DNA from 2 places in the Streptomyces sp. CNB091 genome. Region 2 is predicted to be linked to the other one. Evidence: riboswitches for the same ligand, from Rfam matches in the RefSeq annotation. Region 2 holds a riboswitch; the other holds the start of a gene.

Region 1 (6,645 bases), on a different contig from region 2:
ACAACGACCACGTGCACGTCAACCAGGGCCCCAGCCGCTTCTGGTCGGCGCCCAGCTGCGGTATCTGACCCTCCTGCCCCCCCGCACCTTCCCGCACGTCCCGCAGGCCCCTCCGTGCCCGGCGCGCTCAGGCGACGTCGGGCACGGAGGCGGTCGCCGGGCCCCGGAAGGTGCGGCGGTAGGCGTTCGGCGTGGTGCCCAGCGACCGCACGAACTGGTGTCGCAGGGTCGCCGCCGTACCGAACCCCGTCTGCCCCGCGATCGTGTCGATCGTCAGGTCGGAGGTCTCCAGCAGGTGCTGGGCCAGCAGCACCCGCTGCCGCAGCAGCCACCGGTAGGGCGTGGTCCCGGTCTCCTGCTGGAACCGCCGGGCGAAGGTGCGCGGCGACATGTGCGCCAGCGCCGCCAGCTGCTCCACGCTCATTTCCTGGTCGAGGTGCTGTTCCATCCAGACCAGGGTCGAGCCGACCGTGTCGCAGGAGCTCCGGGGCAGCGGGCGGCTGATGTACTGCGCCTGCCCGCCGTCCCGGTGCGGCGGCACCACCATCCGCCGGGCGAGGGTGTTGGCCGCCTCCTGGCCGTACTCCTGCCGGATCAGATGCAGACACGCGTCGATCCCGGCGGCGGTGCCCGCCGAACTGATCACCGCGCCCTCGTCCACGTACAGCACGTCCGGCTCGACGATCGCCTTCGGGAAGCGCCGCGACAGCTCCGCCGCGTGCCGCCAGTGCGTGGTGCAGCGGCGGCCGTCCAGCAGCCCGGCCGCGCCCAGCACGTACGCCCCCGAACACACGCTCAGCACCCGTGAGCCGCGCGCGACGGCCCGGCGCAGGGCGTCGAGCACCTCCTCGGGATACTCCCGCCGTATGAAGTGGCTGCCCGCCGGCACGGCGATGAGGTCGGCCTCCTCCAGCCGCTCCAGGCCGTGCGGCGTGGAGATGGTGAAGCCCGCGTGGGTGTTCAGGACGGGCCCCTCGGCGGAGACCACCGCGAAGTCGTGCACCGGCAGGCCCTCCTCGCTGCGGTCCAGTCCGAACACCTCGCACAGGACGCCGAGTTCGAAGGGGTGGACCTCGTCGAGGAGGAGGGCGGCGACATTGGTCAGCATGGTGTGAGTGTGGCAGCTATTTGATGCCTCATGGCAGTCCTGCCACTGATGATTCTCGTTCCGGCGGTCCAGAGTAGAGGCATGAACACATTCCTGAACTACCTGGTCGTAGCGGCACTTTTCGCCTTCGTCCTCGCGCCCGTGGCCCTCGGCGTCGCCCGCGATCGCCGCATCGACCGCCAGCTGCGGGAGGCGGAACGCGGGCGGCGGGCGGCGGGGCCCCCGGAAACGCGGAGCGCCGCGCGACCGGTGACGGCTGCGCGGCGCTCCTACCTCAGAAGTTGGGCCAGGGTCTGAGAGACCCGTTGGGCCCGGAGGGTCTGGAACCGGAGGGTCTAGAAGTCGTCGTCGAACCCGACCGAGCCCTCGACCGCCACCTGGTAGGCGGACGGGCGGCGCTCGAAGAAGTTCGTCAGCTCCTGGACGCCCTGGAGCTCCATGAAGGAGAACGGGTTCTCCGACCCGTACACCGTCGGGAAGCCGAGGCGGGCGAGCCGCTGGTCGGCGACGCACTCCAGGTACTGGCGCATCGACTCGGTGTTCATGCCCGGCAGGCCCTCGCCGCACAGATCGCGGCCGAACTGCAGCTCCGCCTCGACCGCTTCCCGCAGCATGTCGGTGACCTGCTGCTCCAGCGCGTCGTCGAAGAGCTCCGGCTCCTCCTTGCGGACGGTGTCCACGACCTCGAACGCGAAGTTCATGTGCATCGTCTCGTCACGGAACACCCAGTTGGTGCCCGTGGCGAGACCGTGCAGCAGACCGCGCGAGCGGAACCAGTACACGTACGCGAAGGCGCCGTAGAAGAACAGCCCCTCGATGCAGGCCGCGAAGCAGATCAGGTTCAGCAGGAAACGGCGGCGGTCGGCCTTCGTCTCCAGCCGGTCGATCTTCTCGACCGAGTCCATCCACTTGAAGCAGAACTGCGCCTTCTCACGGATCGAGGGGATCTCCTCGACCGCGTCGAACGCCGCCGCCCGGTCGTCCGGGTCGGGCAGATAGGTGTCCAGCAGCGTCAGATAGAACTGGACGTGCACGGCCTCCTCGAAGAGCTGCCGCGACAGGTACAGCCGCGCCTCGGGGGAGTTGATGTGCTTGTACAGCGTCAGCACGAGGTTGTTGGAGACGATCGAGTCACCGGTCGCGAAGAACGCCACCAGCCGGCCGATCATGTGCTGCTCGCCCGGCGACAGCTTGGCGAGGTCGGAGACGTCCGAGTGGAGGTCGACCTCCTCCACGGTCCAGGTGTTCTTGATCGCGTCCCGGTAGCGCTCGTAGAAGTCCGGGTAGCGCATGGGGCGCAGGGTCAGTTCGAAGCCCGGGTCGAGCAGGTTCTTGTGGTCGTTGGTGCTCATTACTGGCAGGCCTCGCAGGACTCGGGGTTTTCCAGGGAGCAGGCGATGGCGTCCGCGTCGGGAGCCGACGCCTGCTGTACGGGAATGGGGGCGGCGGCCGACGCCTGGCCGGACGCGGCACGGGCGATCCGGGTCGCCGGGCGCGAACGCAGGTAGTACGTCGTCTTCAGCCCCTGCTTCCAGGCGTACGCGTACATCGAGGAGAGCTTGCCGATCGTCGGCGTCTCCAGGAACAGGTTGAGCGACTGGCTCTGGTCGAGGAACGGCGTACGGGCCGCCGCCATGTCGATCAGGCCGCGCTGCGGGATCTCCCACGCCGTGCGGTACAGCGCCCGCACGTCGTCGGGGATCCAGGCGAAGCCCTGCACGGAGCCGCTCGCCTCGCGCAGCGCCTCACGGGTGCGGGCGTCCCACACGCCGAGCTTCTTCAGCTCGTCCACCAGGTAGGCGTTGACCTGGAGGAACTCACCGCTGAGCGTCTCGCGCTTGAACAGGTTGGAGACCTGCGGCTCGATGCACTCGTACACCCCGGCGATCGAGGCGATCGTGGCGGTCGGGGCGATGGCCAGCAGCAGCGAGTTGCGCATCCCGGTCTTCGCGATCCGGGCGCGCAGGGCGTCCCAGCGCTCCGGCCAGTTCAGCCCGGTGGCGTAGTGGTCGGGGTGCAGCACCCCGCGCGCCGCCCGGGTCTCGGACCAGGCCGGCAGCGGGCCGGAGCGCTCCGCCAGGTCGCAGGACGCCTCGTAGGCGGCCAGCATGATCCGCTCGGAGATCTTCGTGGAGAGCGCGCGGGCCTCGGGGGAGTCGAAGGGCAGCCGCAGCTGGAAGAAGACGTCCTGGAGGCCCATCGCGCCCAGGCCCACCGGCCGCCAGCGGGAGTTGGAGCGCCCGGCCTGCTCGGTCGGGTAGAAGTTGATGTCGACGACCCGGTCCAGGAAGGTCACCGCGGTACGGACCGTGGAGTCCAGGCGGTCCCAGTCGATCGAGCCGTCCGCCACGAACGCGCCGAGGTTGACCGAGCCCAGGTTGCAGACGGCCGTCTCGCCGTCGTCCGTGACTTCGAGGATCTCCGTGCACAGGTTGGAGGAGTGCACGACCCGGCCCGGCTCGGCGGTCTGGTTCGCGGTCCGGTTGGAGGCGTCCTTGAACGTCATCCAGCCCTGGCCGGTCTGCGCGAGGGTCCGCATCATCCTGCCGTACAGCTCACGCGCCGGAATCGTCCTGCGGGCCAGGCCCTTGGCCTCGGCCGCCCGGTAGGCCGCGTCGAACGCGTCGCCCCACAGGTCGACCAGCTCGGGCACGTCGGCGGGGGAGAACAGCGACCACTCGGTGTCCGCGTCGACCCGGCGCATGAACTCGTCCGGGATCCAGTGCGCCAGGTTCAGGTTGTGCGTACGCCGCTGGTCCTCGCCCGTGTTGTCGCGGAGCTCCAGGAACTCCTCGATGTCCGCGTGCCAGGTCTCCAGGTAGACCGCCGCCGCGCCCTTGCGCCGGCCGCCCTGGTTCACCGCCGCGACGGAGGCGTCCAGCGTCTTCAGGAACGGCACGATGCCGTTGGAGTGCCCGTTGGTGCCCCGGATCAGCGAACCCCGGGCGCGGATGCGGGAGTACGAAAGACCGATGCCGCCCGCGTGCTTGGAGAGCCGCGCCACCTGGTGGTAGCGGTCGTAGATCGAGTCCAGCTCGTCCTTGGGCGAGTCCAGCAGATAGCAGGAGGACATCTGCGGGTGCCGGGTGCCGGAGTTGAAGAGCGTGGGGGAGGAGGGGAGGTAGTCCAGCCGGCTCATCAGCCCGTAGAGCGCGGCGACCTCGTCCAGCGCCCGCACCGACTCGTCCTCGGCGAGGCCCGCGGCCACGCGCAGCATGAAGTGCTGCGGGGTCTCGATGACCTGCCGGGTGATCGGGTGGCGCAGCAGGTAGCGGCTGTGCAGCGTCCGCAGACCGAAGTAGCCGAAGCGGTCGTCGGCGCCGTCCGTCAGGGCCTGCTCGACGAGCTTGTCCAGTGCGGCCGAGTGGAGCGCGACGAACGCGGCGGTGCGCTCCGCGATCAGGCCCTCACGGTGGCCCACGGCGACCGAGGCGGAGAAGGACGTCGCACCCTGGCCCGCGGCCTCGTCCGCGATCGAGCGGGTCAGCAGCCTGGCTGCCAGCCGGGAGTACGCCGGGTCCTCGGAGATGAGCCCCGCGGCGGCCTCGGTGGCCAGCGAGCGCAGCTCGGCCTCGTCGGAGCGGGCGTTGCGTCCGCGCAGCGCGGCGGCGGCGACCCGTCCGGGGTCGGTGTCGGGAAGATCGACGGTGAGGTCGGTCAGGGTCCGCAGCAGGGCGGTCCCGGGTCCGTCGTTCGTGCCTGCTCCGGACGGGGTGGAGGCAGCGGATTCGGTGGCTGAAACCGGATCGGCGGGCGCGATGGTCACTGGGCTTTCCCTCGCTCGGCAGGGGCCGGCGGCAGGCGGGGAAGCCGGGCAGCGCGAAACCCGGGGCAGGGCAGCACAGCTGACGGCGTCCACCGGCCTATCCGCGAGACCCGGACGTCTGGCGTCCGGTTCGGTCGAGCCGGACGCGCTGTCGACAGGTCTTCGGACTTGCGGGTGCGCAAAAGCACACCGATCACACCGTTGCGGGACAGTTCCGGATTCGCACCGGATTCCCCTGCGGCGACAGCGAGGTCGAGCATACATGTGGGGGCCGTCGGATGAAGCGGCCCCCACATGTTGTGTCGCGACGATTCAACGCGCCCCTCAGGAGGGCGCCTCCAGCTCCAGCCGGAAGGTCATGAGCCGTAGTCCCGGCACCGGTTCCCAGTCCCGTTCGGGGGTCCGTACGAAGCCGAGCCGACGGTAGATCCTATGGGCTCCGAGCATGCCCGGCTGCGTCGACAGCACCAGCGCCCGCACGTCGTCGGCGGACCGGGCGCGCTCGGCGCACGCCCGCACGAGAGCCTCTCCCACGCCCCGCCCACGCCCCTCGCGGGCCACCGCCAGCATCCGGAACTCGGCCTCGTCCGGACCGGCGATGTCGCGCCACGGGGTGCCGGGTGCGGCATACGTCACGCCGCCGAGCACCGACCCGTCCACGTCGAGCGCGACGAGGACCTCGGCCTCGGCCGCACGCTGCTCCACCGCCCGCAGTTTGAGCAGATACGGGTCCCGCGGGCCGTCCAGCAGACCGTCGCCGAGATACGCCTGGGCGATGATCTCGCCGAGGACCGCGTACTCGCCGGGCTCCGCCGCTCTGATCGTCAGGTCCATCAGCCACTCGTCCCCAAGTCAGCTCCTACGTCGGCCACTCGCTTCTACGTCAGCCGCTCGCTCCCCTGTCAGCCGCTCGCTCCCACGTCGTTGTTCGGGGCGCCGTCGCCCACCGGCGGCAGGTCGCCGCGTTCGACCGGCTGCCGCCCCCCGGCCCCGTCGGCAGGCGGCAGCACCTGGTCCAGCTCGCGGTCGTCGGCGCGGTGGGCGGCCCGTGCCGCCGACCGCAGCGTAGCCCGGTCCACCTCGTCGGGCGCCCCGCTCACGGTGACCACGAGTCCGCCCTGCTCCCGTGCGTACGCGTGGCCCGAATCCGTGGCCCGGTACCACTGGTCACCGTCCCGCTCGCACGTCTTCAGGGGCTCCTGGCCGCCGGCGGGCGCGGGGTCCTTCGTACAGTCGGCCCCGGCGTGCGCCCGGCGCTCCACCCGCAGCTGGATCTGCCCGCCGTCGGGCGTGGTGTAGACGCTGCCGAACCCGTCGTCGCCGATCACCCCGACCGACTGGCGGGCCAGGGCGTACCCCGGGACTTCGGTCACCCACACGTGCTCCGCGACGGTCTGCGCGGCCAGCGCCCGCGCCTCCAGCTCCGCCCGGTCGGGCGCGGGGTCCGCCGAGGCGCTCCGGTCCGCCGTCTCCGTGCCGGTCGCCACCTGGGTGCCGCAGCCCGTCGCCGCCGCCAGGCTCAGCGCCAGCGCCAAGGTCGTGAGTACGGGACGGAGCCGGGGCGGCCGGGGATGCGATGTCATGGGCACATCCTTTCGTACGGTGAGGGTTCCGTGCACCGGGAAATCGAGCGGCGCCGAAGTCCGTTCGAGGGTGCGAAAAGGGACCGCCGCACCCGTGGAAGGGGTGCGGCGGCCCGATCTCCGGCCGGTGGGTGCTCAGCAGCAGCGGAAGCCCTCGCGCGGATCCGCCTCGCGGGCGTCCATGCGGC
Region 2 (6,645 bases):
GGGCGGCGCGGACGGCGAGCGGCAGGAGGGCGGCCGGGACCCCGCGGGCCGCGGCCAGGGCGCGCAGGGTGACCTGCCAGTCCAGCACCGGGGAGTCGAGGACGAGGCCGCTGATCCGGTCGCGGAGCGGGGACTCGACCGCGGCGTACAGGGCCATGGTGGCGCCGGTGGACCAGCCGTGGACGATCACGTTGCGGGCCCCGTGGCGCAGGGCCCAGCGGACGGCGGCGTCGAGGTCGCGCCACTCGGAGGCGCCGAAGTGGCTGAGGCCGTCCGCGGGGCGGGGGGCTCCGGGGTCGCCCCGGTGGGCGAGGTCGAGCACGGGGAAGCTCTGTTCGTGGAGGAACCCCATCAGGTTCATGGGGTGGGCCCGGGTGGTGCCGAGGCCGTGCACGGTGATGACCCAGGTGTCGCGGGCGCCGGGGACGTACCAGGCGGGCAGGGTGCCCAGCTCGCCGGGGATCTCGACCTCCTGGTGGTCCAGGCCGAGGTCACCGCTCGGGTCGCCGTCGTACAGCGCGGGGGTGAGCCGCACTTTCGCGCCCGGTTCGAGGAGTCCCCGGCCGACGCTCTCCAGCCTGCGGACGACGGTGTCGGCGGCCTGGGAGGCCCCTTCGACGACGGGCCCGACGACCGCGTGGACGCCGGGCCCGGACAGGCCGTAGGTGCCGGGCCTGAGCGCCGAGAAGGACCGGGTCAGGGTGACCTGTCCGGCCGCCGTGGCGTGCACGGTGAGTCTGCGGTCGGCGGGGAGGGGACGTCCGGGCGTCGCTCTGAGGGCGACGTCGCTGGCGTACCGGCCGGCCGCGACCGCTGTCGCACCGACGCCGAGGATCGTGGTGACGGCCGTTGCCGTCGCGGTTACCGGGCGCACCGCTTCAGTGTCGTGGGGCGGGAGGCGGGCTGCCAGTGGGCGGGGCCGTCCGGGTCGGACGCGGGCCGGGGCCGGTCCGGGGCCGTGGCCCGGGCCCCGGTGGTCCACGGGGGTGCTCGGAGGCAGACGGGGGTCAGCCGGGCTGGCCGTATCCCTTGAGGGCTTCCGTCGCCTCGGCCAGCTGGGCCGCGTCGAGCAGGGACGGGGTGCGGCCGGGTAGGGAGCTCGCGGTGAGCCAGAGGCGGCAGAGCCACTCCAGTTGGGCGGTGCGCTCATAGGCCCGGTCGAGCGTGTCGCCGTAGGTGACGGTGCCGTGGTTGGCCAGCAGACAGCCGGTGCGGCCCTCCAGGGCGCCGAGCATGGCCTCGGCCAGTTCCGGGGTGCCGTAGCGGGCGTAGGCGGCGGTGCGGACGGGGCCGCCGAGGAGGGCGGCGGCGTAGTGGACGAGCGGCACCTCGGTGACGAGGGTGGAGACGGCGGTGGCGTGCACGGCGTGGGTGTGCACCACGGCGGCGGCGTCGGTGGAGCGGTAGACGGCCAGGTGGAGGGGGAGTTCGCTGGTCGGACCGAGGTCGCCGAGGACCTGGCGGCCTTCCAGATCCACGCCGACCGCGTCGTGGGGTCCGAGCCGGTCGTAGGGCACCCCGCTGGGCGTGACCAGGACCAGGTCGCCGACGCGGGCCGACACGTTGCCCGAGGTGCCGACGACCAGGCCGTCCGCCGCGCTGCGGCGGGCGGTCGCGACGACGTCCAGCCAGGTCCGGCCGACGGATTCCGAGTGCTGCTCGCTCATGGGGCGAGCGTAGGGGTCAAGAGGCGCAACCGGAACGTCACATGAGAGGTGACGGAGGTCTCTTCCGAGTGCCGAACAGCCGTTCAAAATGTTCGCCATCCAGTGGCAAAGAGCAGCCCACGCCCCGCCCCACAGGCACCATGCGGCCCCTCCCGGACACAAGCGGAGGGAGCGCACTCCGTTTGGAGTCACCGCAGCGCCCTGCCCAGTTCATCTTCCGTTCATCCAGGTTGCCTACGGTCCATGTGCCACTGACGTCGAACGATTGCCTGGGTAAATGGAACACATCACGCTGCTGCTTGCGATTGTGGTCGTGACAGCTCTCGTGTTCGATTTCACGAACGGTTTCCACGACACCGCCAACGCGATGGCTACGACCATCTCGACCGGCGCTCTGAAGCCCAAGACAGCGGTGGCGATGTCCGCCGTTCTCAACCTGATCGGCGCGTTCCTGTCGGTGGAGGTCGCCAAGACGATCTCCGGCGGGATCGTCAACGAAGACGGCATCAGAACCGAGGTCATCTTCGCGGCGCTCGTCGGCGCCATCCTGTGGAACCTCCTGACCTGGCTGGTCGGCCTGCCCTCCAGCTCCTCCCACGCCCTGTTCGGCGGACTGATCGGCGCCGCCGTCATGTCGGCCGGCTGGTCCTCGATCAACGGCGGCACCGTCGTCACCAAGGTGCTGCTGCCCGCGATCGCGGCCCCCCTGGTCGCCGGTATCGCCGCGATGCTGGCCACGCGGCTGACGTACCGGATCAACCGGAACGTCACCGACGAGGGACAGCTCAAGTCGACCGCCAAGGGCTACCGGACCGGACAGATCGCCTCCGCCGGTCTCGTCTCGCTCGCCCACGGCACCAACGACGCCCAGAAGACGATGGGCATCATCACCCTGGCGCTCGTCACCAGCGGTGTCCTGGCCCCCGGCTCCAACCCGCCCATGTGGGTCATCGTCTCCGCCGGTGTGGCCATCGCGCTCGGCACCTACCTCGGCGGCTGGCGCATCATCCGCACGATGGGCAAGGGACTGACCGACCTCCAGCCGCCGCAGGGCTTCGCCGCCCAGACCAGCGCGGCGACGGTCATCCTGGCCTCCTCGCACCTCGGCTTCTCGCTCTCCACCACCCAGTCCTGCTCCGGTGCCGTCATGGGCGCGGGCCTCGGCCGCAAGGGGGGCGTGGTCCGCTGGTCCACCGCCACCCGGATGTTCGTCGCCTGGGGGCTGACGCTCCCGGCGGCCGGTCTGATCGGTGCGGGCGCCGAGTTCCTGACCAAGCAGGGCCCCTGGGGCATCGCCGTCACGGCGGTCATCCTGGTGGGCGGTTCGTTCGCCATCTGGCTGGCCTCGCGCCGCCAGCCGGTCGACCACACCAACGTCAACGACACGGACGGGGAGGGCGAGCCCCAGGGCGTCGTCACCACCGCCATGGCGGCGGTCCAGCCGCCGCCCGTCGGCGGCCCGGCCGCCGACCTCGCAACCACCATCCCGGCCCCGGCCTCGGCGCCCGACGACCCGGCCCGGCCGCCGGCCAAGGTGTAAGGACAGATCCGCATGAAAATCGACTGGGCAGCTCTCGCCTCCGTCTTCGGTGTCAGCCTTGTGGTCACCGTCGCGCTGGTCGGCCTCTTCACCCTGGGCATCGTCGCCCTCTCCAAGCAGTCCGCCACGGCCGGAAGCAACGCCGCCGGCGGGTCGGTCGCGCTGGCGCGCACCGGCGCGTACGCCTGCTTCGCGGCGTGCGTGGCCGCGGTCACGTACGGGATCTACCTGATCGTCGCCTGACCCCGTACCCCGCACCCCTTCGGGCCGGACACACTCTCGTGTGTCCGGCCCGATGTGTGTCTGCGCACAGTGGAGCCCCGCAGGTCAACAGCGAGTTGACGGCTGTTCGCGGGGCGTGGTGGACTGCCGGAGCCATTTACGGCGACAGCAGAGGAAGCCGGTGCGAATCCGGCGCGGTCCCGCCACTGTCACCGGGGAGCGCTCCCCCACACCGGAACGTCACGGCCCGCTCACGTGGGCTGGAAGGCCGGGGGAACCGCGGATCCGGAAGCCAGGAGACTCTCGTCGCCGGTCACGTCGTACCAGGGCGCGGACCCTGAGTGAGGACATACGCCATGCCCGGCCGCCGTGTGCCCCTTCCTGTGCCCCCCACGACAGGCCCTCGCGCCGGAACACCTCTCCCCGCGACCGGCTGAGCCATGCGTGCCGACCGCGTTTTCGCGTACGGCGCCACGGCCGGGCTGATCGCCGACGCCCTGTTCGGCGACCCCCGCCGGGGCCACCCCGTCGCCGGGTTCGGCCGCGCCGCCGCGCGGGTGGAGTCCCTGCTGTGGCGTGACGGCCGGGGGCGGGGCGCGCTGCACACCCTCGTCTGCGCCGGAGGCGCCGTGGGGGCCGCAGCGCTGACCGCGCGCGCCGTCCGGGGACGCCCCGCGCTCGCCGTCGCGCTGACCGCCGCCACCGCCTGGTCCGTCGTCGGCGGGACGTCACTGGGGCGGGAGGCCCGCGCCATCGGCGGCGCCCTGACCGCCGGGGACCTGGAGGTGGCACGGGAGCGCCTGCCGCGTCTGTGCGGGCGCGATCCCCACTCCCTGGACGGTCCGGCCATCGCCCGCGCGGTCGTCGAGTCGGTCGCCGAGAACACCTCGGACGCCGTCGTCGGCGCGCTGGTGTGGGGGGCGATCGGCGGGGTGCCGGGGCTCGTCGGCTTCCGGGCGGTGAACACGCTCGACGCGATGGTCGGCCACAAGTCGCCCCGCTACCGCCGTTACGGCTGGGCCTCGGCCCGTCTGGACGACCTCGCCGGGTGGCCCGGCGCCCGGCTGACGGCCGCGCTGGCCGTGGCGGGCGGCGGGCGGCCCCGGGAGGCCGTACGCGCCTGGAGGGCGGACGCGGGGCGTCACCCGAGCCCGAACGCGGGGCCGGTGGAGGCCGCGTTCGCGGGAGCGCTCGGTGTGCGGCTGGGCGGGACCCTGGCGTACGCGGGGCGCGTCGAGCACCGGCCGGTGCTGAACGGGGAGTCCGGGCGGGACGTGCGGGGCGCGGACATCGAACGCGCGGTACGGCTGTCGCGCCGGGTGAGCGCGCTGGCCCTCGGCGTGTGCGTGGCGGGGCGGATGGTCGCGGGCCGCGTGGTCGCGCGACGGTCGCTGGCAGGGCGGCAGCGGGGTCGGGGGCGGTCATGAACGGTCCGGCACGGAACGCGGTACGGGAACGGGAGCGGGCATGAGCGGCGGGCTGCTGGTCGCGGGGACCACATCGGACGCGGGCAAGAGCGTCGTCACGGCGGGCATCTGCCGGTGGCTGGTGCGCCGGGGCGTGAAGGTCGCGCCCTTCAAGGCCCAGAACATGTCCCTGAACTCCTTCGTGACCCGGCAGGGCGCGGAGATCGGCCGGGCCCAGGCGATGCAGGCGCAGGCCGCCCGGGTGGAGCCGACGGCCCTGATGAACCCGGTGCTGCTGAAACCCGGCAGTGACCGGTCCAGCCAGGTCGTGCTGATGGGCAGGCCGGTGGGAGAGATGAGCGCCCGGGGGTACCACGGGGGGCGGCAGGAAGCGTTGCTCGGGACGGTGACGGACTGTCTTCAGGAGCTGAGGGCCACGTACGACGCGGTCATCTGCGAAGGAGCCGGGTCCCCGGCCGAGATCAATCTGCGGCGCACGGACATCGTGAACATGGGGATCGCGCGGGCCGCGAGGTTCCCGGTCCTGGTGGTCGGGGACATCGACCGGGGCGGGGTCTTCGCTTCCTTCTTCGGTACGACGGCGCTGTTGAGCGCGGAGGACCAGGCGCTCGTCGCGGGCTATCTGGTGAACAAGTTCCGGGGCGACGTCTCGTTGCTGGAACCGGGCCTGGACATGCTGTACGGGCTGACCGGGCGGCGGACGTACGGGGTGCTGCCGTACGCGCACGGGCTCGGCATCGACGAGGAGGACGGTCTGCGGGTGTCCCTGCGGGGTGCGGTGCGGGAGTCGGTCGTGGCTCCCCCGCACGGCGAGGACGTGCTGCGGGTGGCGGTCTGTGCCGTGCCGCTGATGTCGAACTTCACGGATGTGGACGCGCTGGCCGCCGAACCGGGCGTCGTCGTGCGGTTCGTGGACCGGGCGGAGGAGCTGGCCGACGCGGACCTGGTGATCGTGCCCGGGACGCGCGGCACGGTGAAGGCGCTGACGTGGCTGCGCGAGCGGGGCCTCGCGGACGCGCTGGTGCGGAGGGCCGCGGAGGGCCGGCCGGTGCTGGGGATCTGCGGCGGGTTCCAGGTGCTCGGCGAGCGGATCGAGGACGAGGTGGAGTCGCGGGCCGGCGTCGTGGACGGGCTCGGGCTGCTGCCGGTGCGCGTCCGCTTCGACCGGGACAAGACGCTGGCGCGGCCGGTCGGTTCGGCGCTGGGCGAGCCGGTGGAGGGGTACGAGATCCACCACGGGGTGGCCGATGTGCGGGGCGGGGAGCCGTTCCTCGACGGGTGCCGGGTGGGGGCGGTGTGGGGGACGCACTGGCACGGGTCTCTGGAGAGCGACGCGTTCCGGCGGCGGTTCCTGGTGGAGGTGGCCCGGGCCGCCGGGCGGCGGTTCGTGCCGGCGCCGGACACGAGTTTCGGGGTGCTGCGGGAGGAGCAGCTGGATCGGCTCGGGGATCTGGTGGAGGAGCACGCGGACACGGACGCGTTGTGGCGGTTGATCGAGGAGGGTGCGCCTGCGGGGCTGCCGTTCGTGCCGCCGGGGGCGCCCGCCTCGCCGGGGGCCGACGCGGGTACGGGTGCGGGTGGTCCGGCGAGCCGGGGCGCTGCCCCGGACCCCGCTCCTCAATCGCCGGAGGGGCTTGATTGTGCCGGGCCAACGCCCCGGGGGCTCGGGGAAGCAGCTGTTGTTCATGTCGACCAGGAGGCCAAGTGAGTACGCCGTATCCCTTCACCGCGATCGTCGGGCAGGACGACCTGCGGCTCGGGCTGTTGCTGAACGCGGTCAGTCCGGCTG

Evidence for each region. A riboswitch is a leader RNA that binds a small molecule or an ion and turns the genes downstream of it on or off. The one in region 2 is predicted to bind cobalamin.
Region 1: it holds a riboswitch for cobalamin, as region 2 does, so the genes downstream of both, D581_RS0120835 (ribonucleoside-diphosphate reductase subunit alpha) here and D581_RS0113275 (cobalamin biosynthesis protein) in region 2, are expected to answer to the same signal.

The regions. Positions count from the first base shown of each region.
Region 1 is NZ_KB899000.1:278,851-285,495, reverse strand. It holds gene D581_RS0120855 (D-Ala-D-Ala carboxypeptidase family metallohydrolase) at 1-68, shown strand, start outside; gene D581_RS0120850 (helix-turn-helix domain-containing protein) at 128-1,108, opposite strand; gene D581_RS0120845 (hypothetical protein) at 1,190-1,405, shown strand; gene D581_RS0120840 (ribonucleotide-diphosphate reductase subunit beta) at 1,444-2,460, opposite strand; gene D581_RS0120835 (ribonucleoside-diphosphate reductase subunit alpha) at 2,460-4,874, opposite strand; cobalamin riboswitch at 5,011-5,134, opposite strand; gene D581_RS0120830 (GNAT family N-acetyltransferase) at 5,199-5,708, opposite strand; gene D581_RS0120825 (hypothetical protein) at 5,777-6,457, opposite strand; gene D581_RS0120820 (YbdD/YjiX family protein) at 6,593-6,645, opposite strand, start outside.
Region 2 is NZ_KB898995.1:336,964-343,608, reverse strand. It holds gene D581_RS0113295 (alpha/beta fold hydrolase) at 1-874, opposite strand, end outside; gene D581_RS0113290 (class II aldolase/adducin family protein) at 1,008-1,667, opposite strand; gene D581_RS0113285 (inorganic phosphate transporter) at 1,945-3,207, shown strand; gene D581_RS0113280 (hypothetical protein) at 3,220-3,450, shown strand; cobalamin riboswitch at 3,602-3,731, shown strand; gene D581_RS0113275 (cobalamin biosynthesis protein) at 3,870-4,856, shown strand; gene D581_RS0113270 (cobyric acid synthase) at 4,897-6,564, shown strand; gene D581_RS0113265 (putative cobaltochelatase) at 6,561-6,645, shown strand, end outside.